DNA from 2 places in the Exiguobacterium sp. R-17 genome. Region 2 is predicted to be linked to the other one. Evidence: a T-box and tRNA genes for the amino acid it is inferred to sense, from the RefSeq annotation. Region 2 holds a T-box; the other holds one or more tRNA genes.
The links. The T-box of region 2 lies ahead of ACN9MT_RS11265 (valine--tRNA ligase). A T-box ahead of a tRNA ligase gene usually reads a tRNA of that ligase, here a tRNA-Val.
Positions count from the first base shown of each region.

Region 1: it has a tRNA-Val gene. The T-box ahead of ACN9MT_RS11265 (valine--tRNA ligase) is inferred to sense a tRNA for this amino acid. The anticodon was not compared.

Region 1 covers NZ_CP184372.1:83,545-98,772, forward strand. Annotated here, with positions in the region: rRNA gene ACN9MT_RS00465 (23S ribosomal RNA) at 1-2,825, shown strand, start outside; rRNA gene rrf (5S ribosomal RNA) at 2,928-3,043, shown strand; tRNA gene ACN9MT_RS00475 (tRNA-Val) at 3,053-3,128, shown strand; tRNA gene ACN9MT_RS00480 (tRNA-Thr) at 3,143-3,218, shown strand; tRNA gene ACN9MT_RS00485 (tRNA-Leu) at 3,281-3,367, shown strand; tRNA gene ACN9MT_RS00490 (tRNA-Arg) at 3,406-3,479, shown strand; tRNA gene ACN9MT_RS00495 (tRNA-Pro) at 3,484-3,560, shown strand; tRNA gene ACN9MT_RS00500 (tRNA-Ala) at 3,583-3,658, shown strand; rRNA gene ACN9MT_RS00505 (16S ribosomal RNA) at 3,784-5,345, shown strand; rRNA gene ACN9MT_RS00510 (23S ribosomal RNA) at 5,511-8,424, shown strand; rRNA gene rrf (5S ribosomal RNA) at 8,472-8,587, shown strand; gene ACN9MT_RS00520 (CtsR family transcriptional regulator) at 8,719-9,174, shown strand; gene ACN9MT_RS00525 (hypothetical protein) at 9,200-9,628, shown strand; gene ACN9MT_RS00530 (ATP--guanido phosphotransferase) at 9,621-10,694, shown strand; gene clpC (ATP-dependent protease ATP-binding subunit ClpC) at 10,694-13,141, shown strand; gene radA (DNA repair protein RadA) at 13,217-14,593, shown strand; gene ACN9MT_RS00545 (PIN/TRAM domain-containing protein) at 14,721-15,228, shown strand, end outside.
Region 2 covers NZ_CP184372.1:2,109,593-2,124,820, reverse strand. Annotated here, with positions in the region: gene ACN9MT_RS11315 (hypothetical protein) at 1-930, shown strand, start outside; gene ACN9MT_RS11310 (response regulator) at 931-1,677, shown strand; gene ACN9MT_RS11305 (HEAT repeat domain-containing protein) at 1,674-2,696, shown strand; gene ACN9MT_RS11300 (glycosyltransferase family 2 protein) at 2,686-4,119, shown strand; gene ACN9MT_RS11295 (AI-2E family transporter) at 4,147-5,289, shown strand; gene hemA (glutamyl-tRNA reductase) at 5,504-6,844, shown strand; gene hemC (hydroxymethylbilane synthase) at 6,928-7,854, shown strand; gene ACN9MT_RS11280 (uroporphyrinogen-III synthase) at 7,820-8,524, shown strand; gene hemB (porphobilinogen synthase) at 8,521-9,510, shown strand; gene hemL (glutamate-1-semialdehyde 2,1-aminomutase) at 9,507-10,817, shown strand; T-box leader at 10,872-11,101, shown strand; gene ACN9MT_RS11265 (valine--tRNA ligase) at 11,152-13,788, shown strand; gene ACN9MT_RS11260 (bifunctional folylpolyglutamate synthase/dihydrofolate synthase) at 13,843-15,087, shown strand; gene ACN9MT_RS11255 (DUF5057 domain-containing protein) at 15,155-15,228, shown strand, end outside.

The sequences.
Region 1 (15,228 bases), 970 kb from region 2:
AAGTATGCTTTGATCCGAAGATTTCCGAATGGGGGAACCCACCATCCGTAATGGGATGGGACATGTTACATGAATACATAGTGTAACGTGAGGCAGACCCGGGGAACTGAAACATCTAAGTACCCGGAGGAAGAGAAAGCAAATGCGATTCCCTGAGTAGCGGCGAGCGAAACGGGAACAGCCCAAACCGGAGAGCATGCTCTTCGGGGTTGTAGGACACTCTATACGGAGTCAAAAAGGAAGACAGTAGGTGAAGGACCTGGAAAGGTCGGCCGAAGAAGGTGACAGCCCTGTAGCTGAAACTGTTTTCCCTCCAGAGTGGATCCTGAGTACGGCGGGACACGTGAAACCCCGTCGGAATCCGGGAGGACCATCTCCCAAGGCTAAATACTCCCTAGTGACCGATAGTGAACCAGTACCGTGAGGGAAAGGTGAAAAGCACCCCGGAAGGGGAGTGAAATAGATCCTGAAACCGTATGCCTACAAGTAGTCAGAGCCCGTTAACGGGTGATGGCGTGCCTTTTGTAGAATGAACCGGCGAGTTACGATAACGCGCGAGGTTAAGCCGATGAGGCGGAGCCGTAGCGAAAGCGAGTCTGAACAGGGCGTTCAGTGCGTTGTCGTAGACCCGAAACCAGGTGATCTACCCATGTCCAGGATGAAGGTCAGGTAACACTGACTGGAGGTCCGAACCCACGCACGTTGAAAAGTGCGGGGATGAGGTGTGGGTAGCGGTGAAATGCCAATCGAACCTGGAGATAGCTGGTTCTCCCCGAAATAGCTTTAGGGCTAGCCTCGAGGTTGAGAGTTCTGGAGGTAGAGCACTGATTGGACTAGGGGCCCCCACAGGGTTACCGAATTCAGTTAAACTCCGAATGCCAGCAACTTATACTCGGGAGTCAGACTGCGAGTGATAAGATCCGTAGTCAAGAGGGAAACAGCCCAGACCGCCAGCTAAGGTCCCCAAGTGTATGTTAAGTGGAAAAGGATGTGGCGCTGCCTAGACAGCTAGGATGTTGGCTTAGAAGCAGCCACCATTCAAAGAGTGCGTAATAGCTCACTAGTCGAGTGGCGCCGCGCCGAAAATGTAACGGGGCTAAACATACCACCGAAGCTGCGGATTCCGTAAGGAATGGTAGGGGAGCGTTCCAAACCGCTGTGAAGCTGTACCGGAAGGAGCAGTGGAGCGTTTGGAAGTGAGAATGCCGGTGTGAGTAGCGAAAAGAGGGGTGAGAATCCCCTCCGTCGAAAGCCCAAGGTTTCCTGAGGAAGGCTCGTCCGCTCAGGGTTAGTCTGGACCTAAGCCGAGGCCGAAAGGCGTAGGCGATGGATAACAGGTTGATATTCCTGTACCGCCGATCCACCGTTTGAACAATGGGGGGACGCAGGAGGATAGTGACGCATGCGGATGGAAGTGCATGTGCAAGTTTCAAGACCGTCTGATTGGCAAATCCGTCAGGCACCACAGTCAAGGAACGACGCGGAGTCCCGTAGGGACGTAGGTCACGATTTCACACTGCCAAGAAAAGCCTCTAGTGAGGGGGAAGGCGCCAGTACCGTAAACCGACACAGGTAGGCGAGATGAGAATTCTAAGACGCGCGGGATAACTCTCGTTAAGGAACTCGGCAAAATGGTCCCGTAACTTCGGGAGAAGGGACGCTCTACACATGTAGAGCCGCAGTGAATAGGCCCAAACGACTGTTTAGCAAAAACACAGGTCTCTGCTAAATCGCAAGATGACGTATAGGGGCTGACGCCTGCCCGGTGCTGGAAGGTTAAGGGGATGGGTTAGCGCAAGCGAAGCTTTGAACCGAAGCCCCAGTAAACGGCGGCCGTAACTATAACGGTCCTAAGGTAGCGAAATTCCTTGTCGGGTAAGTTCCGACCCGCACGAAAGGCGTAACGATTTGGGCACTGTCTCAACGAGAGACCCGGTGAAATCATAGTACCTGTGAAGATGCAGGTTACCCGCGACAGGACGGAAAGACCCCATGGAGCTTTACTACAGCCTGATATTGAGGCTTTGTGCATGATGTACAGGATAGGCGGGAGACGTCGAGCCCGGAGCGCCAGCTTCGGAGGAGTCACCCTTGGGATACCGCCCTTCATGCATAGAGTCTCTAACTCGCAGCCGTGATCCGGCTGGAGGACCGTGTCAGGCGGGTAGTTTGACTGGGGCGGTCGCCTCCTAAACAGTAACGGAGGCGCCCAAAGGTTCCCTCAGAATGGTTGGAAATCATTCGTAGAGCGCAAAGGCAGAAGGGAGCTTGACTGCGAGACCTACAAGTCGAGCAGGGACGAAAGTCGGGCTTAGTGATCCGGTGGTTCCGCATGGAAGGGCCATCGCTCAACGGATAAAAGCTACCCTGGGGATAACAGGCTGATCTCCCCCAAGAGTCCACATCGACGGGGAGGTTTGGCACCTCGATGTCGGCTCATCGCATCCTGGGGCTGGAGTAGGTCCCAAGGGTTGGGCTGTTCGCCCATTAAAGCGGTACGCGAGCTGGGTTCAGAACGTCGTGAGACAGTTCGGTCCCTATCCGTCGTGGGCGCAGGAAATTTGAGGAGAGCTGTCCTTAGTACGAGAGGACCGGGATGGACGCACCGCTGGTGTACCAGTTGTTCCGCCAGGAGCATCGCTGGGTAGCTACGTGCGGACGGGATAAATGCTGAAAGCATCTAAGCATGAAGCCCCCTCCAAGATGAGATTTCCCTTTGAGTAATCAAGAAAGACCCCTCAGAGACGATGAGGTAGATAGGTCACGGGTGGAAGCATGGCGACATGTGGAGCTGAGTGATACTAATCGGTCGAGGCCTTGTTCTAGCAGATGCATTGTTGATGACTTCAGTTTTGAGGGCGCGAGCCTTTCAAAAAAATGAAAAAAAGTCTTGACGTTATGTGAACATAATGTTAAGATAATAAATGTCTGGTGGCGATAGCCAAGTGGTCACACCCGTTCCCATGCCGAACACGGAAGTTAAGCACTTGAACGCCGAAAGTAGTTGGGGGCTTCCCCCTGTGAGGATAGGACGCTGCCAGGCGATACATATGGAGGATTAGCTCAGCTGGGAGAGCACCTGCCTTACAAGCAGGGGGTCGGCGGTTCGATCCCGTCATCCTCCACCATTTTTATTACACTTGCCGGTGTAGCTCAGCTGGTAGAGCAACTGACTTGTAATCAGTAGGTCGCGGGTTCGACTCCTGTTGCCGGCACCATTTTCATCTTCAATGATCACCAGAATTCAATTATGAATGAAGGTTCTACCTTTTATATCCCTGCCGGGGTGGCGGAACTGGTAGACGCACAGGACTTAAAATCCTGCGGGGGTTTCCCCGTGCCGGTTCGATTCCGGCCCTCGGTACCATTTTCATTTTGATGTTTGCTGTTTGATCCTTATATTCCGCACCCTTAGCTCAGCTGGATAGAGTACTTGACTACGAATCAAGGGGTCGGGAGTTCGAATCTCTCAGGGTGCATTTTCGGGAAGTAGCTCAGCTTGGTAGAGCACTTGGTTTGGGACCAAGGGGTCGCAGGTTCGAATCCTGTCTTCCCGACCATCTTCAATTTCATCCCTTTAACGGGGCCTTAGCTCAGCTGGGAGAGCGCCTGCCTTGCACGCAGGAGGTCAGCGGTTCGATCCCGCTAGGCTCCACCATTTTTATGACGAACTTTGAAAACTGAACGATGAGGCAAAAATCGTATTCTACGGAATACAAAAACGAATGAAGCGCAAGCTTCGTCAATCGTGACTCCGGTCACAACAACGAGCAAGTCAAACACTTTATGGAGAGTTTGATCCTGGCTCAGGACGAACGCTGGCGGCGTGCCTAATACATGCAAGTCGAGCGCAGGAAGCTGACGGAACTCTTCGGAGGGAAGGCAGTGGAATGAGCGGCGGACGGGTGAGTAACACGTAAGGAACCTGCCTCAAGGATTGGGATAACTCCGAGAAATCGGAGCTAATACCGGATAGTTCATTGGACCGCATGGTCCGGTGATGAAAGGCGCTCCGGCGTCACCTTGAGATGGCCTTGCGGTGCATTAGCTAGTTGGTGGGGTAACGGCCCACCAAGGCGACGATGCATAGCCGACCTGAGAGGGTGATCGGCCACACTGGGACTGAGACACGGCCCAGACTCCTACGGGAGGCAGCAGTAGGGAATCTTCCACAATGGACGAAAGTCTGATGGAGCAACGCCGCGTGAGTGATGAAGGTTTTCGGATCGTAAAACTCTGTTGTAAGGGAAGAACACGTACGAGAGGAAATGCTCGTACCTTGACGGTACCTTACGAGAAAGCCACGGCTAACTACGTGCCAGCAGCCGCGGTAATACGTAGGTGGCAAGCGTTGTCCGGAATTATTGGGCGTAAAGCGCGCGCAGGCGGCCTTTTAAGTCTGATGTGAAAGCCCCCGGCTCAACCGGGGAGGGCCATTGGAAACTGGAAGGCTTGAGTACAGAAGAGAAGAGTGGAATTCCACGTGTAGCGGTGAAATGCGTAGAGATGTGGAGGAACACCAGTGGCGAAGGCGACTCTTTGGTCTGTAACTGACGCTGAGGCGCGAAAGCGTGGGGAGCAAACAGGATTAGATACCCTGGTAGTCCACGCCGTAAACGATGAGTGCTAGGTGTTGGGGGGTTTCCGCCCCTCAGTGCTGAAGCTAACGCATTAAGCACTCCGCCTGGGGAGTACGGCCGCAAGGCTGAAACTCAAAGGAATTGACGGGGACCCGCACAAGCGGTGGAGCATGTGGTTTAATTCGAAGCAACGCGAAGAACCTTACCAACTCTTGACATCCCATTGACCGCTTGAGAGATCAAGTTTTCCCTTCGGGGACAATGGTGACAGGTGGTGCATGGTTGTCGTCAGCTCGTGTCGTGAGATGTTGGGTTAAGTCCCGCAACGAGCGCAACCCCTATCCTTAGTTGCCAGCATTCAGTTGGGCACTCTAGGGAGACTGCCGGTGACAAACCGGAGGAAGGTGGGGATGACGTCAAATCATCATGCCCCTTATGAGTTGGGCTACACACGTGCTACAATGGACGGTACAAAGGGCAGCGAGACCGCGAGGTGGAGCCAATCCCATAAAGCCGTTCCCAGTTCGGATTGCAGGCTGCAACTCGCCTGCATGAAGTCGGAATCGCTAGTAATCGCAGGTCAGCATACTGCGGTGAATACGTTCCCGGGTCTTGTACACACCGCCCGTCACACCACGAGAGTTTGCAACACCCGAAGCCGGTGAGGTAACCGCAAGGAGCCAGCCGTCGAAGGTGGGGTAGATGATTGGGGTGAAGTCGTAACAAGGTAGCCGTATCGGAAGGTGCGGCTGGATCACCTCCTTTCTAAGGAAAACGTCCCTTACGGGACATGCCCATCGTTCAGTTTTGAGAGCTCGTCTCTCAGTCTCGCAAGAGACACTCGCACCTTGAAAACTGAAGACATCAACAAGACATCAAACTTTTAATTAACCATGTCATTAGACGTGTGTTCTTAGAATACCAACGCTAGATCAAGGTATGAAGGGCGTACGGTGGATGCCTTGGCACTAGGAGCCGATGAAGGACGCGACGAACAGCGATATGCTTCGGGGAGCAGTAAGTATGCTTTGATCCGAAGATTTCCGAATGGGGGAACCCACCATCTGTAATGGGATGGGACATGTTACATGAATACATAGTGTAACGTGAGGCAGACCCGGGGAACTGAAACATCTAAGTACCCGGAGGAAGAGAAAGCAAATGCGATTCCCTGAGTAGCGGCGAGCGAAACGGGAACAGCCCAAACCGGAGAGCATGCTCTTCGGGGTTGTAGGACACTCTATACGGAGTCAAAAAGGAAGACAGTAGGTGAAGGACCTGGAAAGGTCGGCCGAAGAAGGTGACAGCCCTGTAGCTGAAACTGTTTTCCCTCCAGAGTGGATCCTGAGTACGGCGGGACACGTGAAACCCCGTCGGAATCCGGGAGGACCATCTCCCAAGGCTAAATACTCCCTAGTGACCGATAGTGAACCAGTACCGTGAGGGAAAGGTGAAAAGCACCCCGGAAGGGGAGTGAAATAGATCCTGAAACCGTATGCCTACAAGTAGTCAGAGCCCGTTAACGGGTGATGGCGTGCCTTTTGTAGAATGAACCGGCGAGTTACGATAACGCGCGAGGTTAAGCCGATGAGGCGGAGCCGTAGCGAAAGCGAGTCTGAACAGGGCGTTCAGTGCGTTGTCGTAGACCCGAAACCAGGTGATCTACCCATGTCCAGGATGAAGGTCAGGTAACACTGACTGGAGGTCCGAACCCACGCACGTTGAAAAGTGCGGGGATGAGGTGTGGGTAGCGGTGAAATGCCAATCGAACCTGGAGATAGCTGGTTCTCCCCGAAATAGCTTTAGGGCTAGCCTCGAGGTTGAGAGTTCTGGAGGTAGAGCACTGATTGGACTAGGGGCCCCCACAGGGTTACCGAATTCAGTTAAACTCCGAATGCCAGCAACTTATACTCGGGAGTCAGACTGCGAGTGATAAGATCCGTAGTCAAGAGGGAAACAGCCCAGACCGCCAGCTAAGGTCCCCAAGTGTATGTTAAGTGGAAAAGGATGTGGCGCTGCCTAGACAGCTAGGATGTTGGCTTAGAAGCAGCCACCATTCAAAGAGTGCGTAATAGCTCACTAGTCGAGTGGCGCCGCGCCGAAAATGTAACGGGGCTAAACATACCACCGAAGCTGCGGATTCCGTAAGGAATGGTAGGGGAGCGTTCCAAACCGCTGCGAAGCTGTACCGGAAGGAGCAGTGGAGCGTTTGGAAGTGAGAATGCCGGTGTGAGTAGCGAAAAGAGGGGTGAGAATCCCCTCCGTCGAAAGCCCAAGGTTTCCTGAGGAAGGCTCGTCCGCTCAGGGTTAGTCTGGACCTAAGCCGAGGCCGAAAGGCGTAGGCGATGGATAACAGGTTGATATTCCTGTACCGCCGATCCACCGTTTGAACAATGGGGGGACGCAGGAGGATAGTGACGCATGCGGATGGAAGTGCATGTGCAAGTTTCAAGACCGTCTGATTGGCAAATCCGTCAGGCATCACAGTCAAGGAACGACGCGGAGTCCCGTAGGGACGTAGGTCACGATTTCACACTGCCAAGAAAAGCCTCTAGTGAGGGGGAAGGCGCCAGTACCGTAAACCGACACAGGTAGGCGAGATGAGAATTCTAAGACGCGCGGGATAACTCTCGTTAAGGAACTCGGCAAAATGGTCCCGTAACTTCGGGAGAAGGGACGCTCTACACATGTAGAGCCGCAGTGAATAGGCCCAAACGACTGTTTAGCAAAAACACAGGTCTCTGCTAAATCGCAAGATGACGTATAGGGGCTGACGCCTGCCCGGTGCTGGAAGGTTAAGGGGATGGGTTAGCGCAAGCGAAGCTTTGAACCGAAGCCCCAGTAAACGGCGGCCGTAACTATAACGGTCCTAAGGTAGCGAAATTCCTTGTCGGGTAAGTTCCGACCCGCACGAAAGGCGTAACGATTTGGGCACTGTCTCAACGAGAGACCCGGTGAAATCATAGTACCTGTGAAGATGCAGGTTACCCGCGACAGGACGGAAAGACCCCATGGAGCTTTACTACAGCCTGATATTGAGGCTTTGTGCATGATGTACAGGATAGGCGGGAGACGTCGAGCCCGGAGCGCCAGCTTCGGAGGAGTCACCCTTGGGATACCGCCCTTCATGCATAGAGTCTCTAACTCGCAGCCGTGATCCGGCTGGAGGACCGTGTCAGGCGGGTAGTTTGACTGGGGCGGTCGCCTCCTAAACAGTAACGGAGGCGCCCAAAGGTTCCCTCAGAATGGTTGGAAATCATTCGTAGAGCGCAAAGGCAGAAGGGAGCTTGACTGCGAGACCTACAAGTCGAGCAGGGACGAAAGTCGGGCTTAGTGATCCGGTGGTTCCGCATGGAAGGGCCATCGCTCAACGGATAAAAGCTACCCTGGGGATAACAGGCTGATCTCCCCCAAGAGTCCACATCGACGGGGAGGTTTGGCACCTCGATGTCGGCTCATCGCATCCTGGGGCTGGAGTAGGTCCCAAGGGTTGGGCTGTTCGCCCATTAAAGCGGTACGCGAGCTGGGTTCAGAACGTCGTGAGACAGTTCGGTCCCTATCCGTCGTGGGCGCAGGAAATTTGAGGAGAGCTGTCCTTAGTACGAGAGGACCGGGATGGACGCACCGCTGGTGTACCAGTTGTTCCGCCAGGAGCATCGCTGGGTAGCTACGTGCGGACGGGATAAATGCTGAAAGCATCTAAGCATGAAGCCCCCTCCAAGATGAGATTTCCCTTTGAGTAATCAAGAAAGACCCCTCAGAGACGATGAGGTAGATAGGTCACGGGTGGAAGCATGGCGACATGTGGAGCTGAGTGATACTAATCGGTCGAGGCCTTGTTCTAGCAGATGCTTGTTGATGACTTCAGTTTTGAGGGCGCGAGCCCGATCGTCTGGTGACGATAGCCAAGTGGTCACACCCGTTCCCATGCCGAACACGGAAGTTAAGCACTTGAACGCCGAAAGTAGTTGGGGGCTTCCCCCTGTGAGGATAGGACGTTGCCAGGCACTTGACCGATCTGCAGATTGCAGGTCGGTCTTTTTGTGTTTTCTAAAAAGCCTTATCAGTTGCATTTCTTTTTTTAGATGATTACTATTAAATCAAACAATAGTCAAAGATGGTCAGAGAGGTGGTGCCAATGCAAAACATCACAGATATCATCGAAGCCTATTTAAAGCAAATTTTACACGACGAAAAGACGATTGAAATCAAACGTCAAGAAATTGCACAACGTTTTGACTGTGTTCCATCACAAATCAATTACGTCATTAATACTCGTTTTACGGTCGAAAAGGGTTATTTTGTTGAAAGTAAGCGGGGCGGCGGTGGATACATTCGGATTCAAAAAATCGTTGTGCTCGATAGTCACGATCTATTAGACGAAGTCAGTTCATGGATCGGTGATCATTTGACGGAACAAGCTGCAGAAGATTATTTGATTCGTTTGATGAACGAACAATTACTGACGCGGCGGGAAGCTATTTTGATTCAATCGCTGTTGCAAAAAGAGAGTTTGCCAATGGCGGTCGAAGATCAACACCGGATGCGTGCCCACTTGATGCGGACGCTTCTTCAAACCATGAAGCGACTCTAGTCGTCGGACATTGGAGGAATGCACGATGCGTTGTCAACGATGTGGCGAACGAGAAGCAATCGTCCGTGTCAAACTCCCACAAGAGTCAGAAACCGATGAGAAGTTCTTATGCTCGGTTTGTGTACGGGAGTTAGCACGTGAATATCAAGGGACGGCATGTCCGTCTTGTGGTATGACCCGTCAACAATTGCTTCATCTTCGTAAAGTCGGTTGCCCGACTTGTTATTCATTTTTCAAAGACGAAGTCGACGGCATGGTTCGTCAGTTCCAACACGGTCATACGCAACATTATGGTTCACGCCCTGATGAGGAATCCGTGGAGAAACGATTAAATCAGCAACTTAGTCGACTCAAAGAACAACTCAACCGCAAAATCTTAGCAGAAGATTATGAAGAAGCAGAAGTCATAAAACAACAGATTGAGAGTGTCGAGGAGGATTTGCGTCATGTTTGAAGAGTTGCTTCAACACCCTTTAAGCGAATCGATGAATCAATCTTCTCCCTTTGACGACATCGTCGTTTCGACACGAGTCCGTTTGGCGCGCAATACGACACGTTATCCGTTCTCAACGATGTTGTCAGAAGCACAAGCCAATGCACTCATTGAAGAGACGGAACGCCAACTAAATGGGATGAAAGGGTTCCGATTTGGTCGTGTCGATCAGGCGGATGTCCTGACCCGAACCGCTTTAGTAGAAAAGCATCTAATTAGTCCGGCGTTAGCGAGTCATCCACGGACAGGACTCTTCATTAGTGAAGATGAGCAGATCAGTGTCATGGTAAACGAAGAAGATCATTTCCGGATCCAGACCTTATTACCGGGGCTCCAGCTCGAAGAGGCGTTTCGGATCGCAAAACAAGTCGATCGCTTGATCAGCGAACGCTTTAAGATTGCTTTTGATGATACACTTGGTTATTTAACGACATGTCCGAGCAATGTCGGAACAGGTCTTCGTGCTTCCGTGATGTTGCACTTACCGGGACTAGTCCTGACGAATCAGATTCAAGGCTATATCAAACACTTACGACAGTTAGGATTCGCGATTCGTGGGCGTTACGGTGAGGGAAGCGATGCTTCTGGTCGCATGTTCCAACTTTCGAACCAACGGACGCTTGGGGCAAGCGAGGATATGCTGATCACGGACTATCAATTTGCGGTCGAAGCATTAATTGAAGCAGAACAGGCAGCACGAAAAGGATTATTGGAGATGTATCAAGAAGAACTAGAGGACAGACTATATCGTTCCTATGGCATCCTGACATCAGCTCGACTGATTACAGCGCGGGAAGCAACGGAACGGCTATCGGATGTCCGCTTAGCAGATAGTCTGGGACTAGAGGTCCACCTACCTCCAAACCTATTTCATCAACTGCTCGTCTCGCTACAAACAGGTTTTCTACAAAAGCATTTCGGGAAACAATTAACATCTAGAGAACGGGACATCGAACGGGCGAAACGAATTCGGACGATGTTAACCGAACAGACAAACAGGGATCACACACAAGGAGGTTTTGCATAATGATGTTTGGACGATTTACAGAACGTGCACAACGTGTATTGGCACTTGCTCAAGAAGAAGCAGTACGGTTGGGGCACCACAATATCGGAACAGAACACATTTTACTCGGACTTGTACGTGAAGGAGACGGAATCGCTGCGAAAGCCTTAACAGCACTCGGTCTCAGTTCAGATAAAATTCAGATGGAAGTCGAAGCATTGATCGGTCGCGGACAAGATGGTGCAACGACGATTCACTATACACCACGTGCGAAAAAAGTCATCGAGTTATCAATGGATGAGGCACGTAAACTCGGTCACTCTTACGTCGGAACAGAACACCTCTTGCTCGGATTGATCCGAGAAGGAGAGGGCGTTGCTGCTCGTGTCTTAAATAACTTAGGCATCAGTCTTTCAAAAGCCCGTCAGCAAGTACTGCAGTTGCTCGGGAACAGTGAAACAACAGCAAACGCGTCGCAAGCAGGTTCAGGTGTCGCAACACCAACACTTGATGGTCTTGCTCGTGATTTGACACAACAAGCGCGTGAAACACGTCTTGATCCAGTTATCGGTCGTGCGAAAGAAATTCAACGCGTCATCGAAGTCTTGAGCCGCCGGACGAAAAATAACCCAGTCTTGATCGGGGAACCAGGGGTCGGTAAAACGGCTGTCGTCGAAGGTCTCGCTCAACAAATCATCAACAATGAAGTACCGGAGACGTTACGCAATAAACGCGTCATGGTACTCGACATGGGAACACTCGTTGCCGGTACGAAATACCGTGGTGAATTCGAAGATCGTTTGAAAAAGGTCATGGATGAGATTCGTCAAGCGGGGAACATCATTCTCTTCATCGATGAGTTGCATACATTGATTGGAGCGGGTGGAGCAGAAGGTGCGATCGATGCATCGAACATCCTTAAACCATCGCTCGCACGAGGTGAACTCCAGTGTATCGGAGCAACGACTCTTGATGAGTACCGGAAATACATCGAAAAAGATGCGGCACTCGAACGTCGTTTCCAACCGATTCAAGTCGCAGAGCCAACAACGGATGAAGCAACACAAATCCTATTTGGTCTTCGCGATCGTTATGAAGCACACCACCGTGTGACGATCACAGACGAAGCGATTCAAGAAGCCGTCACATTGTCGGATCGATACATTTCGGATCGTTTCCTTCCGGATAAAGCGATCGATTTGATCGATGAAGCGGCATCGAAAGTTCGGTTGCGTTCATACACAGCACCACCGAACTTAAAAGAAGTCGAAGCGAAACTCGAAGGTATCCGTAAGGACAAGGACGAAGCTGTCCAAAGCCAAGAGTTTGAAAAAGCAGCAAGCCTCCGCGACACGGAACAAAAATTACGCGATGAGCTTGAGCGTTTGAAAGAGGAATGGCAGAATAAACAAGGCAACGAAAAACTTGAAGTCACAAAAGATGACATCGCACAAGTCGTTGCCAACTGGACAGGTGTACCGGTCACGAAGATCGCGGAAGAAGAGACGGATCGTCTCCTTCGCCTCGAAGAAATCCTTCACGATCGTGTCATCGGTCAAAACGAAGCCGTTAAATCGATTTCAAAAGCCATTCGTCGGGCACGTGCTGGACTGAAAGATCCAAAACGTCCGATCGGTTCATTCATCTTCCTCGGTCCTACTGGGGTTGGTAAAACAGAACTCGCCCGTGCGGTTGCCGAAGCGATGTTCGGAGATGAGGATGCAATCATCCGGATCGACATGTCAGAGTACATGGAGAAACATGCAACGAGCCGTCTCGTCGGTTCACCTCCAGGATATGTCGGTTACGAAGAAGGCGGTCAATTGACTGAAAAAGTTCGCCGGAAACCGTACTCGGTCATCTTACTTGATGAAATCGAGAAGGCGCACCCGGAAGTCTTCAACATTCTCTTGCAGGTACTCGATGATGGGCGTCTAACAGACTCGAAAGGTCGCACGGTTGATTTCCGTAACACGATTATCGTCATGACGTCGAACGTCGGTGCAAGTGCCCTTAAACGTAATAAATATGTTGGATTCGCTGTTTCTGAAGATACGGATCGCGAATACAAAGACATGAAAGATAAAGTCATGGAAGAACTCAAACGGGCCTTCCGTCCAGAGTTCTTGAACCGGATTGATGAAACGATCGTCTTCCATTCACTCGAGAAACAACATATCGAAGAGATCGTGAAGTTGATGGCGAAAACCCTTGAAAAACGTTTGGCTGAACAGGAAATTCATTTCGAATTGACACCAGCTGCCCTCTCGAAGATCGCCGATATCGGATACGATCCAGAGTACGGTGCGCGTCCAATCCGTCGTGCCCTTCAACGGGAAGCGGAAGACCGGTTGTCAGAAGCATTGCTCGCAGGTGATATCCAAAAAGGAGAGCATGTTGCGCTTGATGTCGAAGAGAACGAATTCATCGTTCGCCGGAATCACGTGAGTTCTGCCGCAACGGAATAAGCACTGAGCACAGGGCCAGCTTTCGCACTTTCTGAGCGAAGCTGGTCTTTTTTTGAAACAGAAAGGATGAATCGATTGGCTAAGTTAAAAACAAAATTCGTTTGCCAAAGCTGTGGAACTGAATCACCGAAATGGATGGGACGTTGTTCTGGATGCGGAGAATGGAACACGATGGTCGAAGAAGTCGTCGAAGAAAAAAAAGGACGGCGCGGTGCCGCTTTTGTTCATACGACGACAAAACAATTAAAGCCAGAGCGCCTCGCGAATATCGTCTCGCAAGAAGAGAGTCGTGTCTTTACCGGAAGTGGTGAATTCGACCGTGTCCTCGGAGGTGGCATCGTTCCAGGTTCGATGGTGCTTGTTGGAGGAGACCCGGGGATCGGGAAGTCGACGATCTTACTGCAGACGAGTGCACGGCTTGCCCAACGTGGTGAAAAAGTGCTCTACATCTCAGGGGAAGAATCGCTTAAACAAACCAAATTGCGCGCGGAACGGCTTGGATTGCCGACACAGGATTTGTTCGTCCTCAGTGAAACGGACATGAACATGATTGAACGTGTCGTTGATGAAGAACAGCCACGGTTTTTAATCATCGACTCGATTCAAACCGTCTACATTGATGAAATTCAGTCCGCACCCGGGAGTGTAACACAGGTACGTGAATGTACGGCGATGCTGATGAAAATTGCGAAGAGTCGCGGTATTGCGATCTTCATCGTTGGTCACGTTACAAAACAGGGTTCGATTGCTGGACCACGTTTACTTGAGCACATGGTGGATGCTGTCTTGTATTTCGAAGGCGAACGTCACCATACGTTTCGGATTCTGCGTGCTGTTAAAAACCGATTTGGTTCAACGAATGAGATCGGAATTTTTGAGATGCGGGAGTCTGGCCTTGAAGAGGTCTTAAATCCGTCAGAAATTTTCCTCGAAGAGCGGACATCCGGCGTATCCGGTTCAACGATCGTCGCTTCGATGGAAGGGACACGGACGGTCCTTGTCGAACTGCAAGCACTGATTTCACCGACGTCATTCGGGAATCCTAGACGGATGGCGACCGGAATCGATCAAAATAAAGTAGCGTTATTGATGGCCGTTCTTGAGAAACGATCGGGTCTTCTCTTACAAACACAAGATGCCTATCTCAAGGCAGCGGGTGGTGTGAAGCTCGATGAACCAGCGATCGACTTAGCCGTCTGTGTTGCGATTGCCTCTAGTTTCCGTGACAAACCGACGCGTCCGACGGATGTCGTGATTGGTGAGGTCGGGTTGACGGGAGAAGTTCGTCGTGTATCGCGCATTGAGCAACGTGTAGCAGAAGCAGCCAAACTCGGTTTTACACGAGCGATCATTCCGAAAAATAACTTAGGAGGCTGGACGTATCCGGACGGGATTACGGTCGTCGGTGTCGAGAGCGTGGACGAAGCATTACGCGAAACCATTCCGTTTTAAGCTGGAATGACGTAAAAAATGGGGGAACTGTAATGGATATGTAAACAGTTTCCCCTCCTTCCAGCGTAGGTAGTTCAATTCAGTACATGTTACAATGAACTTAAAATAGGCAAAGGAGGTGAGAAGATTGAAAATCGTCATACGGGTATTTTTTGCATTACTCGGACTTGCCCTTGGGATCTTGTTGCTTCCTCAGTTTTTCCAATTGATTGAAACAGCGACAAGTACGACTTTCCCGGCATGGTTGATGAGCGAATACGTAACTGGAACGATTGGTGCACTCATATTCTTATTAATTGGATTATTCATTACGGATTCGGTAATTCGACTTCTCCGATTTTTAGAAGAACGACTCGTCAAAGCCCCAGTAGCAGATCTCTTTTTTGGTACGTTTGGTTTGTTGATCGGATTAGTATTAGCATTTCTCGTCAGTACGTTAATCGACTTAGTTGGGATTCCTGTCCTCAGTAATGTCTTAACAATCTTCGTGACCGCGTTATTCGGATATCTCGGCTTTACGGTCGGGTATCGAAAACGTCATGAATTGACGAAAATCTTCTTACGTAGCAACCAAAGTGAAAAAAAGACGGCATCTGAAGTCGTCGTTCCAGCAAAGTCGAATAGTAAAGTGCTCG
Region 2 (15,228 bases):
GACATTAAAGACGTCAAAACAGCCGGTGGACTCGTCTTCATCTGGCAAGATGAATGGTTCAAGCGGACGTGGAACACGATGGATTATGATGATGCCAATACGCGCCCCCGTTGGTCGAATGTCCAGACGAGCGAACAACATTTCGGTATGCTTGGTTTCCTGCGTTCAGATATCGTCATTGACGGGAAATTGGATGATTGGAAAGGGTATGCACCAGTCGCTGAAAATAAGGATCAAGCGATATATATGACATCCGACGAAGCCTATCTCTATTTGCGTATCGACCGGAAAAAAGCAGAGCCGACGACACTTGCGCTATCGACGAAACCAAACGATGGGAATACGAAAGTCGGTCCGTTGAGGCTTGATGAAGGAGCGGAATATCGCCTGACGATCGATCAGAAGGCGCGCATCGATGTCGATGCTCGTTATGATATCTTCCGTTATCACTATGGTCTCAAGATGCCGTTTGAGATGGTAAAACCACCGTCTGATCAAAAAGACAGCGGTAAGTTCGTTCCAATTTATCAAATGCTCGATTATGCAAGACGCGACCCGGTGACGAAAAAAATCGTCAAACCAGCCGTCAAGTGGGACACGGGTGTTCTACATGAAGGAGAACCAGACGATATCTTGACAGATATCTCAGATATCACGAAACCAACCGTAGAGCTCCGTATTCCATGGATGGTCTTGAATATGCGAGACCCTAGTAAACATGAAATTATCGGTGACTTCTGGAAAGATGGATTAGAAGCGAAGATGATTACGGAAGGAATCGAAGTCACAGGTCAAGTCGGTGAGACACGTATCCCTGAAAAAGATCGTGGTTTCTACAACTGGGCAGAGTGGACGAATCCGCAACAGCGAGAAGAACTGAAACCTGTCTATCGGACGATGAAAAAAGCATTCACTGAGGGAGGAAACTAAATGCGACGTGAAGAGATGTGGAAATTAATCAATCAGTCGTTTGAATCAATAAGTCAAGATCGTGAAGTCAGTTCGACGATTGAATGGACGGAAGAAACCGTCCGGCAATCGTCGACGAATATCTTGTTCGTGCACACAGTCGGACAAATGCCGGAGGCGGTCAACAGACTGATTGAAGAGGGGTGGTGCGTGCGGACGGACATTTCTTATGCCGATGTCGTTCTCGCAAGCGAACCTGTCATCGAAGAACGAATTCCCGTCGTGTATTTTAATACGGAGACCTCTTTCTATGGTTTAGAAAATGCGCGAGAAATTCTACCGGCGACACTGTCGCGGGAGCTTGTCCTTGACCGGCTAGCGCGTTATAAGAAAATCCATCATATCGCGGATGTCGTCGTCGTAACGGAAGATCCGCATATCCGTCGGATGATGGAACGGGAACTGACGGAACGCTTCGAACGGTTCGTAACATTCGAACGAGCAGAGACATTCCTTGACGAGTACGTAGCATCCCGTCCGTATTTACTCGTGTTTACGTCAGCACTACCACGAGCAGATGGGCTGGAATTACTACTGCGAGCGAAACAACAGAGTGTCGCACCGTTCCAATCGATGATGATCTCGATGTACAACCGTGAACGCGATCATGTTCTTGCGATTGACCGAGGTGTTGATTACATTATGACCCTTCCGTTAAAAATCGAAGAATTCCGCGCGTGGATTCGAAAAGTTGAGGATGGCCGATGATGCAGGCGATTCTAGTATTTATCGTTGTACTCGTTTTCTTACAAGGTGGAGCATTGGTCTATCTCGTCGTTCAAAAACGAAAACGTGCCAATCGCGAGCATGCCCGTAGCGATTGGCAACTTGCCTTTCGAGATGACATCTACGACTATGCGACAGGTGAACGTCAGGACATGCCGACGGTTCAAAAAGGAAACGAGGATCTAGCTGAGCTTGAGCTCTTCGCACTGTCTAACTTGACGGCAACACCGGCACATCTCGAACGAGTGCAAGCTTTTGTCGCTGCTAATATGCAAGTCTATTACGAACAAGAATTGAAGCATCGTCGGATTGACCGTCGCTTGAACGCTTATGAGGCCGTCTCTCAATTCCGTTTGGTAGCAGTCGCACCGATGATTCATGCGCGTTGGGGAAACACGATTGAAAAAGAAGAGAGCGATGTCATCGTTCGGACCCTCGTCTCACTATCACCGCAAGATGCGATCGCCATCGCCAAGCAAGAAAATGGGATTAGTTTCTTCGGTGCGATTCTTGCGGTCGGTCGTAGTCAAGACTTAGAGGAGTGGGTGGCTGCGTTCGAAGAATTGACACTGTCCTTTAAGTTAGCAATCCTTCAGTTGATCTTTGACCGCGATGAGACACGTTATATCGCACTCGTTCGTGACAAGACGACAGATGAAAATCCAGAAATCCGAAAACGTGCCCTTCGTGCGCTCACGCGAATCGGGCTTGAGGAGGACTGGAAGTTATATGTGCCTTACTTGGAAGAAGAATCAAGTTGGGTTGAGCAAATGCTTGCCCTTCGTTTCTTAGAACATGTCGTTCCAGCCGATGCGATACCAGCGATCTTGCCGTTTGTCGGTAGTCGATCGTGGTGGGTCCGGACAGCTGCCTTTGATGCGCTGCTTGCTTGTGGCGGGATCGAACAATTGGCGAAGGTATCAAGTACACATCCCGACCGCTATGCACGTCAAAAAGCTACAGAACGGTTGGCAAAGGAGATGAAGCATCATGTCGTCTGAGACAATCCAAGCCATTATTGAAGTCCTTTCATGGACAGTGTTGATTTATATGTTACTCGTCATCGTGTTCTATTCGATGCTTTACCTGATTTCAGCTCAAATGGTGCGACGGCAACGCTTCCGTCGGAAAGAGAGCTCTTACTTGCCACTGATGCGCTCTCTCTATACACGACCGGTCAGTATCCTTGTACCAGCGTACAATGAGGAATATACGATCGTCTCGAGTGTCCAAGCCTTGCTAGCACTTGACTATCCGGAGCATGAAGTCATCGTCATCAATGATGGTTCAAAGGACGGAACGATGGACGAATTGTTCCGATCGTATGAGCTGGAGAAGGAAATCCGCTATCCGCGGATTCTGATTGGTTCGAAGCCGGTCAAACAAGTCTACCGTTCGCGGATCGATAGTCGTTTGATCGTTATCGATAAAGAGAATGGTGGAAAGGCAGATGCCTTGAATGCCGGTATCGACCATTCCAGTTATCCGTATTTCTGCTCGCTTGACGCGGATTCGATTTTAGAGCGGGATGCCCTATTAAAAATCATGAAACCGATCGTCGAGTCCGACGAAGAGGTCGTCGCGACATGTGGTTCAATCTTCCTCGTCAATGGCTGTACGATTGAAGGTGGTGAAATCGTCGAGATTCGGACACCAAAACAACGGATTGTCTTGATGCAGATGATTGAATATTTCCGAGCATTCTTATTTGGTCGCCTTGGACTTAGCCGTTTCAACATCTTATTGATTGTCTCTGGTGCGTTCGGTCTGTTCCAAAAGAACATCGTTGTCCAAGCAGGTGGATATAAGGAAGGACTTGTCGGTGAGGACATGGAACTTGTCGTTCGTTTGCACCGGTACATGAAGGAAAACAAGCTTGATAAACGCATCGAGTACGTTCCGGCACCAGTCTGTTGGACGCAAGCTCCGGAGTCAATGGAAGTGTTACGGTCACAACGTACACGTTGGCACCGTGGGCTAGCTGAGACGCTCTGGACGCATAAGCGCATGATCGGTAATCCGAAATATGGTTCTGTTGGTGGCGTTTCGATGCTATATTTCTTTTTGATTGAATTACTCGGACCTATCGTTGAACTGATTGGATATTTCATCATTCCGCTCAACCTGCTCGTCGGGACGCTTAACTTTGAATTTGGTATCGTCTTATTGGTCGTTGCTTTACTCTATGGTTCCTTATTATCAGCAGGTGCCGTATTATTGGAAGAGTGGACGATGCACCGATTCAAGAACGTCAAAGAATTGATTCGGTTGTATTTATGGTCCTTGACCGAGTCGTTCTGGTACCGTCCGATTTTAGTCTTCTTCAAACTAGGTGGATTGATTCAATTCTTGACTGGTCGAGGAAACTGGGGACAGATGGAGCGCCAACGCCTCGAAGACGTCACCGAGGAAAAAGTCGGCTGACGAATAGGTATGAGGAGGATATGCTAGGTGGATTTGTTACGAAACAAATGGTTTAAAGCATTAATTTGGGTATTAGTGATTTTTCTTGTCATCTGGGTCGGTACAAAGATCTCATTTTTATTCCAGCCGATAAAAGTCATGCTGGCATTGATCTTCCCACCGCTCATTATTGCGGGTATTTTCTATTACTTCACGCTTGGGATCGTAGATACGTTGCAAAAACGAGTCAAGAAACGTGGTCTTGCCGTGTTGATCGTTTTGCTTGGTTTCATCACGATCCTGACGATCGCCGTCGCTTCAATCGGACCGATCTTAGTTGAGCAGGTGACAGATTTTGCAACGAGCATTCCGACGCTCGTCATCGAATTGCGTGATCAAACGTTAAATTTACGCGATCAGCTGATGGACAATCGTTTTATCTCGACCTGGGTACATGAGAATACAGATTTATTTGATAAGTGGACGAATGAAGCGACATCGTATGTCGGTACTGTCTTCAAGTCCGTCTCGACGTCCGTTGGAACGATTTTCGGTGTCATCTCTTCGACGGTCTTAATCATCGTCTTAGTGCCGTTCATTTTAGTGTATATGTTGCTTGACGGGTATAAGTTCCCTGACTCCGTCGTGAAATTGTTACCGCGTAACTACGAAACGGAAACGCGTAAAATTCTGCACGACATGCACGTGACAGTGAAGCATTACGTCAACGGACAGGTCATCGTCTCAATCTGCGTCGGTGTGATGTCCTTGATCGGCTTTTTCATTGCTGACATTCAATATGCGTTATTGCTTGCCTTATTCTGTACGGTGACGAACATCATCCCGTATCTTGGACCTTACATCGGTGCCGTACCGGCAGTCATTGTCGGGTTCATTGATGATCCGATTAAAGCGGTCTATGCGATCATCACGATCGTCGTCGCGCAACAAATCGAATCGAACTTGATTTCTCCTTACGTTCAAGGGAAAACGCTCAAGGTCCATCCCCTGACGATCATCATAGTTTTGCTCGTTGCCGGGAAAATCGGTGGCATCATCGGTGTCATCTTGGCAGTTCCGACCTATGCGGTCTCAAAAGTCGTCATTCAGAACATCGCTCGGATTTATCGTTTACGTCAGCAACGTCTCGACGTACCGGACGTGACGGTATCACCTGAATCATTGAAGTAAAGTGTAACCCTCTGCTCTTTTTAGGAGCAGAGGGTTTGTGATTTTTACGGGAGAGGGATAAGGTAGAAGAAGAGAAAAAATGAAGAAGATTTCACAACTTCGACTCATTTTAGTTTATAAATTGATTGGAATCTTTTTTATAATGGTTATAATGTAGGATAGAGAACGAAAAGATAGATCGGAACGAAATCTTTGGACGTAAGGGGTAGAGCGCATGCATATCGTAGTGGTCGGCTTGAATAACAAAACAGCGCCTGTATCAATACGCGAACAAGTCTCATTTGGGGAGCATGAGATGAAGGGAGCGGTCGTCGCATTGCGCGATGAAAAAAGTATCTTTGAAAGTGTCATCGTCTCGACATGTAACCGGACGGAACTATACGTCGTGACGGATCAGCCACATACAGGACGGTATTATACAAAACGTTTCCTTGCAAACTGGTTTGGTTTGACGATGGAAGAGCTCGAGCCGTATCTCTTCATCCATGAAGGATTCGATGCGATGAAACATCTGTTCCGCGTGACAAGTGGTCTTGATTCAATGATCGTCGGTGAAACGCAAATCCTTGGTCAGGTCAAGACAAGCTTCTTCATGGCACAGAAGCTTGAAACGACAGGAACGGTCTTTAACAAACTCTTCAAAGAAGCGGTCACGCTCGCCAAACGGGCTCACGCAGAAACTGGAATCGGTGAAAATGCCGTTTCTGTCAGTGCTGCTGCCGTCACGCTTGCCGAACAGTTACTCGGATCGCTTGAAGATAAATCGATTGTCGTCATCGGTGCGGGAGAAACTGGCGAATTGACGACGCTCAACTTATATGAAGCAGGAGCTCGTGACATCACGGTCTTTAACCGGACGCTTGCCAAAGCAGAAGAGGTCGCGAATCGGTTCGAAGGATCAGCGCATTCGATTAATGAAATGCAGTGCGGTTTGCTTCGGGCAGACATCGTCATCTCTTCAACAGGTGCAAAACGTGCCATCATCAAACGGGAAGACATCGCAGCAGCACAGCTGTTCCGTCACGATCGTCCATTCTTGTTGATTGACATCGCAGTACCGCGCGACATCGAACCGACCGTTGGTGACTTGCCAGGCGTTCATTTATATGATGTCGATGATCTGACATCGATCGTCCAGCAAAACATGGCGGAACGGATGAAGGAAGCGGCGAAAATCGAACAACGAATCGAAGCGGCAATCGCCGAGTTCGAAGGGTGGATGACGACACTTGGTGTCGTGCCGATCATCACGGAATTACGAGACCAAGCGTTGCGGATTCAACAAGAGACGATGCAAAGCTTGGAACGGAAATTACCGGAGATGTCAAAACGTGAAAAAACCGTCATTGGTAAACACATGAAATCCATCATCAATCAATTGTTGCGTGAACCGCTATCTTACATCAAAGATGCGGCAGCGAAACCGGATGCCGATGAGCGGATTGCGCAGTTCATGGATACGTTCGCATTAAACGAAGACTTGTTTGATGGGCTCGAAGATGAAATCGTGACGTCAGAAGAGACGACACCTGCAGCAAAAGCTGTGAACCGGTGAACAAAGTACGATTTGTGTTACAATAGAAAATGCATGGGGCGGACTTGTGCCGCCCCTTTATCATTGTACAGGGGGATTTTAGCATGCGAAAAATCATTGTTGGATCGCGAAGCTCGAAGCTAGCGATGACACAGACGAAATGGGTCATTGACCAGTTGAAACAAGCCGGCGCGCCGTATGAGTTCGAAATCAAGAACATCATCACAAAAGGAGACCGCATTTTGGATGTGACGCTCTCAAAGGTCGGTGGTAAAGGGTTATTCGTAAAAGAGATCGAACAGCAGATGATTGACGAAGAAATCGATTTTGCTGTCCACAGCATGAAGGATTTACCGTCTGAACTACCGGATGGTCTCATCATCGGTGCCACACCGGCACGTGTCGATGCGCGTGATGCCTTGATCACGAAAACAGGAGAAGGTCTTGCTTCCTTGTCAGAAGGTGCGGTTGTCGGCACGAGCAGCTTACGTCGTGGATCACAATTGCTAAAACTCCGCCCTGATTTAAAAATCGAATCGATTCGCGGAAACATCGATACACGACTTGATAAATTAAAGAACGGTCCGTTTGACGGGATTCTGCTTGCAGCAGCTGGTTTAAAACGGATGGGTTGGTCTGAAGATGTCGTTTCGGAATATCTTTCAACAGAAGACATGATTCCAGCTGTCGGTCAAGGAATCCTCGGTATCGAATGTCGCGAACATGATCAAGAAGTACGTGATCTCCTGCACCTGATCCATGATCAGATGACAGAAAAAGTGGCTTACGCAGAACGCGCTTTCCTAGCAGCCATCGAAGGTAGCTGTCACGTTCCTGTTGGTGGTTTCGCGACGATTAACGAAGACATGTCAACGACACTTGTCGGATTCATTGGATCCGTCGATGGAGAGCAAATTCTAATCGAGCGCGAATCAGGTCTTGACCCGATGCAACTCGGTCAAGACGTTGCCGAACGTCTGCTTGCTTCGGGCGGTCGTGAGATTCTCGCAACACTTCCGGATGACTTGTAAGCAGGTATTGTTCACGGGAAGTCGACCACCGACGAACGAGCAGATGGCGCGACTGCGTGACGTCGCAATCGAGTCGGTGCATTATCCGGTCATTGAAACGCGACCTGTTTCGTTTACGTTGCCGAGGGGAATTGATTGGCTCATCGTGACGAGTCCGAATGGCGTCCACCGGGTTGCTGATGCATTGCCTGAATTAGCAGAAACGCGTATCGCGGTCGTTGGACGAAAGACAGCAGATGCACTTGCGAAGTATGGTCGAACAGCCGACTTTTGTCCATCAACCTTTACAGGAGACGCACTTGTCGCAGAACTGGGACCATACTTGTCTGACGGCGATCATATCGTTTTTGCGCGAGGGAACCGTTCGCGGCAAGCACCGGTCGATCAGTTACGAAAATTGAATCGATATACGATCGAGGATATCATCACCTATGAAACCGTCACCCGTCGACTACCTGAAGCACTTATCAGAAATGCCACCTATATTGGACTGCAGAGTCCTTCCGCTGTCGAAGCGATTGCTCCGCTAGACCTGAAGACGACCTTCATCGTCATCGGGACGATCACGGAGCAAGCAGCAAAAGCAGCCGGACTTCAACCGATTCATGTCGCCCGTGAATTCACGGTGGACGGCATGATTGATCGTATCATTGAGGAGGAATCAGCATGAACACATTAGAATACGCACGTCACCGTCGTTTACGTCATACCGCATCACTCCGGTCACTCGTCCGCGAGAACCAGTTGCATAAATCAGATTTGATTTATCCGATCTTCGTTGCTGAAGGCGAAGATATTAAACGCGAAGTCAGTTCGATGCCAGGCGTCTTCAACTTATCACTTGATCATCTGACGGCTGAGATCGAAGAAGTCGTCGCACTCGGAATCGAATCTGTCATCTTATTCGGTGTCCCGCACGACCACTTAAAAGACGAGCAAGGATCAGGTGCGTTTCACGATCACGGGATCGTTCAAGAGGCAACACGTCTCGTTAAAAAGGTTGCTCCGCAGCTAACGGTCATTGCCGACACATGCTTATGTGAATATACGTCGACAGGTCACTGTGGAATCGTCGCGGACGGAACGGTCGATAATGATGCGTCATTACCGCTTCACGTCAAAACAGCCATCTCACAAGCTCAGGCGGGTGCCGATGTCATCGCTCCATCATCGATGATGGACGGTTTCGTCGCAGCGATCCGTCAAGGGTTGGACGAGAACGGCTTCAGCCATATTCCGGTCATGAGCTATGGCGTTAAATATGCATCTGCTTATTACGGTCCATTCCGTGACGCTGCGAACTCGGCACCAGGAGAAGGCGACCGGAAAGGCTACCAAATGGATCCGGCAAACCGTCGCGAAGCGTTCCGAGAAGCAACAGCGGACGTCGATCAAGGAGCTGACTTCATGATCGTCAAACCTGCGCTTGCGTTCATGGACATCATTCGTGATGTGCGCGAGCGGATTGATCTACCAATCGTTGCGTACAACGTATCGGGTGAGTATGCGATGGTCAAAGCTGCAGCCTTGAACGGCTGGATCGACGAAGAACGAATCGTCCTTGAGACGATGCTTGGCTTTAAACGAGCAGGAGCTGATTTAATTATCACCTATTTCGCAAAAGACATTTGTCGTTACCTGGAGGGGTCGAAATGAGCTTAATTAACCAGAACTCAAAATCAAAAGAAGCGTTCGAGCGGGCACTCCCGCTCATGCCGGGTGGTGTCAACAGCCCAGTCCGTGCCTATAAATCGGTCGGGATGACACCAATTTTCGCAGATCATGCCAAAGGATCGAAGCTCTATGATATCGATGGAAAAGAGTATATCGATTACGTCCTGTCATGGGGACCGATGATTCTCGGTCATGCCGATCCAATCGTCACGTCAGCGATTCAAGAACAAGCGACGCGTGGTTGGAGTTACGGGACGCCAACAGAAATCGAATCGGCGATGGCGGAAGTCGTCATCAGTCGTGTACCGTCAGTCGAAGTCGTCCGGATGGTCAATTCGGGTACAGAAGCGACGATGGCAGCCCTTCGTCTCGCGCGCGGCTATACAGGTCGGACAAAAATCCTCAAGTTCGAAGGCTGTTACCACGGTCATGGGGACTCGCTCTTGATTAAAGCGGGTTCAGGTGTCGCGACACTTGGACTACCGGATTCACCAGGCGTTCCAGCGCAAATTGCGAGCATGACATTGACGGTTCCTTACAACGATTTGGATGCTGTCCGGATCGCGTTTGAAAAACACGGCGACGATATCGCTGGTGTCATCGTCGAACCGGCTGCTGGGAACATGGGCTTCGTGCCACCAGAACCAGGATTCCTTGAAGGCTTACGGGAAATTACATCAGAAAACGGTGCGTTATTGATTTTTGACGAAGTCATGACCGGTTTCCGTGTCGGATTCCACTGTGCGCAAGGACACTTCGGTGTCACGCCGGATATCACGTGTCTCGGTAAAGTCATCGGCGGCGGAATGCCAGTCGGTGCTTATGGCGGACGTCGTGACATCATGGAACAGATCGCACCACAAGGTCCAATTTATCAAGCAGGTACGTTATCCGGGAACCCACTTGCGATGGCAGCGGGTCTAGCGACACTGACGCAATTGAAACCCGAGCACTATGAAGAGTTCGACCGGAAAGCGAGCCGTCTGTCTGAAGGCTACCTGAACGCTGCGGCGAAATATAACATTCCGCTGACGACGAACCGTGCGGGTGCGATGTTTGGTGTCTTCTTCACGGATGAACGTGTCACGAACTTCGAAAAAGCGAAAACATCGAACCTTGAGATGTTCCGTTCGTATTATCAAAAGATGGCGGCGCGTGGTGTCTTCTTACCACCATCACAATTCGAAGGTCTCTTCCTCTCGATTGCTCATACGGACGAAGATATCGAACAGACGATTGAAGCCGTCGAATTGACGTTCAAGGAACTCCAAGTTGAGTTCGATCGTTAAGCAGTTCTTGACGATTGCTTGAACTCTCGGCTAAAATGAATAAAGAAGAAAATGGCAACAGCGATGACGGGAAGAGTAATCCTGTATTCGTACCGGCGTAGAGAACACATCCTTGGCTGAAAGATGTGACGGACGAACAGGAGGAAGGTCACCCCACGAGCTGGTATCGTGAGTCTTACGAGCGATATCCGTCCTCCACACGTTACGTGGCTCGAGGGCATCCGATGTTGGATGAACTAAGGTGGTACCGCGGAAAAAAGCAACGGCTTTCTTTCGTCCTTAGCATAGGACGAGAGAAGCCGTTTTTATTATGGACAAAAAGGGAGCGATCAGGATGCAGGAATTATCAATGCCAACGAAGTATGATCCGCAGGCAACGGAAGAAAAATGGCACGACTTTTGGTTAAAGGGAGAGTACTTTAAAGCCGATCAAGATCCGGAGAAAGAGCCGTACACGATCGTCATTCCACCACCGAACGTCACAGGTAAATTACACCTTGGTCACGCTTGGGACACAACATTACAAGATATGCTGACGCGGATGAAACGGATGCAAGGGTTCGACGTCCTGTATCTACCGGGAATGGACCATGCCGGTATTGCGACGCAAGCAAAAGTCGAACAAAAATTGCGAGCAGAAGGGAAATCACGTCTTGAAATGGGTCGTGAGAAATTCCTCGAACAATCTTGGGCATGGAAAGAAGAGTATGCGTCAACGATCCGTGCACAATGGGCAAAACTCGGTCTTGGACTCGATTACTCGCGTGAACGCTTCACGCTCGACGAAGGGTTGTCGGAAGCAGTTCAAGAAGTCTTCGTTAAACTTTACGAAAAAGGCTTGATCTATCGTGGCGAATACATCGTTAACTGGGACCCAGCGACGAAAACAGCGATCTCAGATATCGAAGTCATCTACAAGGATATCGAAGGGGCGTTTTACCACCTCAGCTATCCACTGACGGACGGTTCAGGTCATGTTGAACTAGCGACGACACGTCCTGAGACAATGCTTGGTGATACAGCGATTGCCGTGAACCCGAAGGATGAGCGTTACGCTCACCTCGTCGGAAAAACGATCACGTTACCAATTGTTGGTCGCGAGATTCCGATTGTTGCGGATGAATATGTCGATATGGAATTCGGTACAGGTGTCGTGAAGATTACACCTGCACACGACCCGAACGACTTCGAAGTCGGTAACCGCCACGAATTACCACGTGTCCTCGTCATGAATGAAGATGGAACGATGAACGAGAATGCAGGTAAATACGAAGGCATGGATCGTTTCGAATGCCGGAAACAAATCGTTGAAGATTTAAAAGCAGAAGGTGTTTTGATCAAAATCGAACCACACTTGCACTCTGTTGGTCACTCGGAACGTTCAGATGCAATCGTCGAGCCGTATCTCTCACTCCAATGGTTCGTCAAAATGGAGCCACTCGCGCAAAAAGCACTCGAGGAGCAACAAGGACCAGACAAGGTCAACTTCGTTCCACAACGCTTTGAGAACACATATGTACGCTGGATGGAAAACATCCGTGACTGGTGTGTCAGCCGTCAACTCTGGTGGGGACACCGGATTCCGGCTTGGTACCATAAAGAAACAGGCGAAGTATACGTTGGCAAGGAAGCACCAGCAGACCTCGAGAACTGGGAGCAAGACAACGATGTTCTCGATACATGGTTCTCTTCAGCCCTTTGGCCATTCTCAACGATGGGTTGGCCGAATACGGACGCCGCGGATTATCAGAAATACTTCCCGACATCGACACTGGTTACGGGATACGACATCATCGCCTTCTGGGTATCACGGATGATCTTCCAATCGTATGAATTCACGGGACAACGTCCATTCCAAGACGTCTTGATTCACGGCCTGATTCGTGATTCGGAAGGACGCAAAATGTCGAAATCCCTCGGAAACGGGATTGACCCGATGGATGTCATCGAGAAATACGGTGCCGATTCACTGCGTTGGTTCTTAACGACTGGATCGACACCAGGGAACGACCTCCGCTTCTACTGGGAAAAGATTGAAGCAACGTGGAACTTCTCGAACAAACTATGGAACGCAAGCCGTTTTGCCTTGATGAACATGGATGGTTTAACGTTTGATCAGATCGATTTGACAGGTGAGAAATCACTCGCAGATAAGTGGATCCTGACACGTTTACAGACAACGATCGATGACGTGACACGTCTATCAGATAAATATGAGTTTGGTGAAGCAGGACGTATTCTCTATCACTTCATCTGGGAAGACTTCTGTAACTGGTATATCGAGATGGCGAAATTGCCGCTCAACGGAGAAGACGAAGCAGCGAAACAAACGACGCGTTCGGTTCTTGCCTATACACTCGACCGGATCATGCGCTTGATGCATCCGTTCATGCCGTTCATCACGGAAGAAATCTGGCAACACTTACCGCATGAAGGTGAGACGATCACACGTGCCGCATGGCCAACACGTGATGCGTCACTCGACTTCCCGGAAGCTGTTCCAGCATTTGAAGCGGTTCAGAACGTCATCCGTTCGGTTCGTAATATCCGCGCGGAAGTGAACGCACCGATGTCGAAACAGATCCAACTGTTCATCTCGACGAATGACGCACGTGTTCAAGACGACTTGTCGTCAAACAGCTCGTACTTGCAAAAGTTCACGAACGCGTCTGAACTCCGGATTGAAGAGCAAATGCCAGCGCCAGAAAAAGCGATGAGTGCGATCGTAACGGGGGCAGAATTGTTCATCCCGCTCGCAGACTTGATCAACATCGAGGAAGAAATCGCCCGCTTGAATAAAGAACTCGTCAAGTATACGAAAGAAGTCGAACGGGTCGAGAAAAAACTCAACAACCCTGGCTTCGTCGGTAAAGCACCGGCACATGTCATTGATGAAGAAAAAGCGAAGGCACTTGATTATACGGAAAAACGTCAAGCTGTCGAAGCACGCATCAACGAACTCTCACACTAATTACAGCAGTGGCTCAAGTCTCCTTGAGCCACTTTTTTTAAAGGAGCGAACAGCATGAGGACGCGAGAAGATGTATTGGATTGGTTATCGAGCTTACTAGCATTCGGCGTCAAACCAGGTCTTGAACGGATGCAGGCGATGTTACTGGAATTACAGATTGACCCGGACGCGATTCCGACGATTCATGTCGCCGGAACGAACGGAAAAGGATCGACGGTCGCGTTCTTGCGTGAGATGGGAATTGCGGAAGGATTGCAAATCGGGACATTCACGTCACCGTACATCATTCAGTTTGAGGAACGGATCATGTTGAATGGGGTACCGATCGCAGAAGATGATCTCGTTACAGCTGCCACAGCTGTTCAGGCTGCCATCGGAAACATTGATCGGTCACTCGGTACGGTCACTGAGTTCGAAGCATTAACAGGACTTGCTTTCTATTATTTTGATCAGATCCGTCCGGATTTCGTCATCTATGAGGTCGGACTCGGTGGACTGTATGATTCGACGAACGTCTTCAAAAAGCCGGTCGCAGCAATCATCACATCAATCGGTCACGATCATCAAGCGATTCTCGGAGATACGCTCCAAGAGATCGCCTTACAGAAGTTCGGCATCATCAAACAAGGGACACCGGTCATCGCCGGGAAACTGCAAGAAGAACTGACGGTGCCGTTAATGGCATATTGCGGCGACCGGAATGCGACATTGAAATGGAGCCAGGAAGCAATCATCCGTTACCGCTTAAAGGAAACCGGGACCTGGGCGACGTACGACGGGATTCCAGAGACCCGCTTAGGTCTCGAAGGCCATCATCAAGTCCATAATGCGGCGAACGCCGTTATTTGTGCGCGACGTCTCGGATGGTCGAAAGCGGCGATCCGAAAAGGGCTACGAGAAGCGAAACATCCAGGTCGGTTTGAAATCATCTTGCGCAAACCACGAATCATTCTCGATGGTGCGCATAATCCGGAAGGCATCACGGCACTTGTTGAACGGTTAAAGGAAGAATCAAAACCCGTGACGTTGCTCTGTTCGATTTTGCGTGATAAAGACCGGTCGGCGATGCTTGCGCAGCTACGCAACATAACGCCAGATATTTACGAGACGACATTCGATTTCCCACGAGCAAGGACACTCGATGAGTTAAAACAAGACGGGGGTAATGTAACGACGGTTGAAGAGTTCTTCGATCAATTAGAGATGGACCGGACATACGTCGTGACGGGATCACTCTATTTCATCAGTGAAGTGCGTCATTATTACGCTTCCATTTTTACAAAAAAGGGAAAATCCTGATTCTCTCGTTATAATGAAATGGGGGAGTATAGTCCCATATTTTGATGACACGATGAGGAGACGATAAATGATGAAGCAGTGGATCCGTCTAGCCTTAGCTACCTTACTGATTTTTTCAAGTTTTACGTATATACAGGAGCC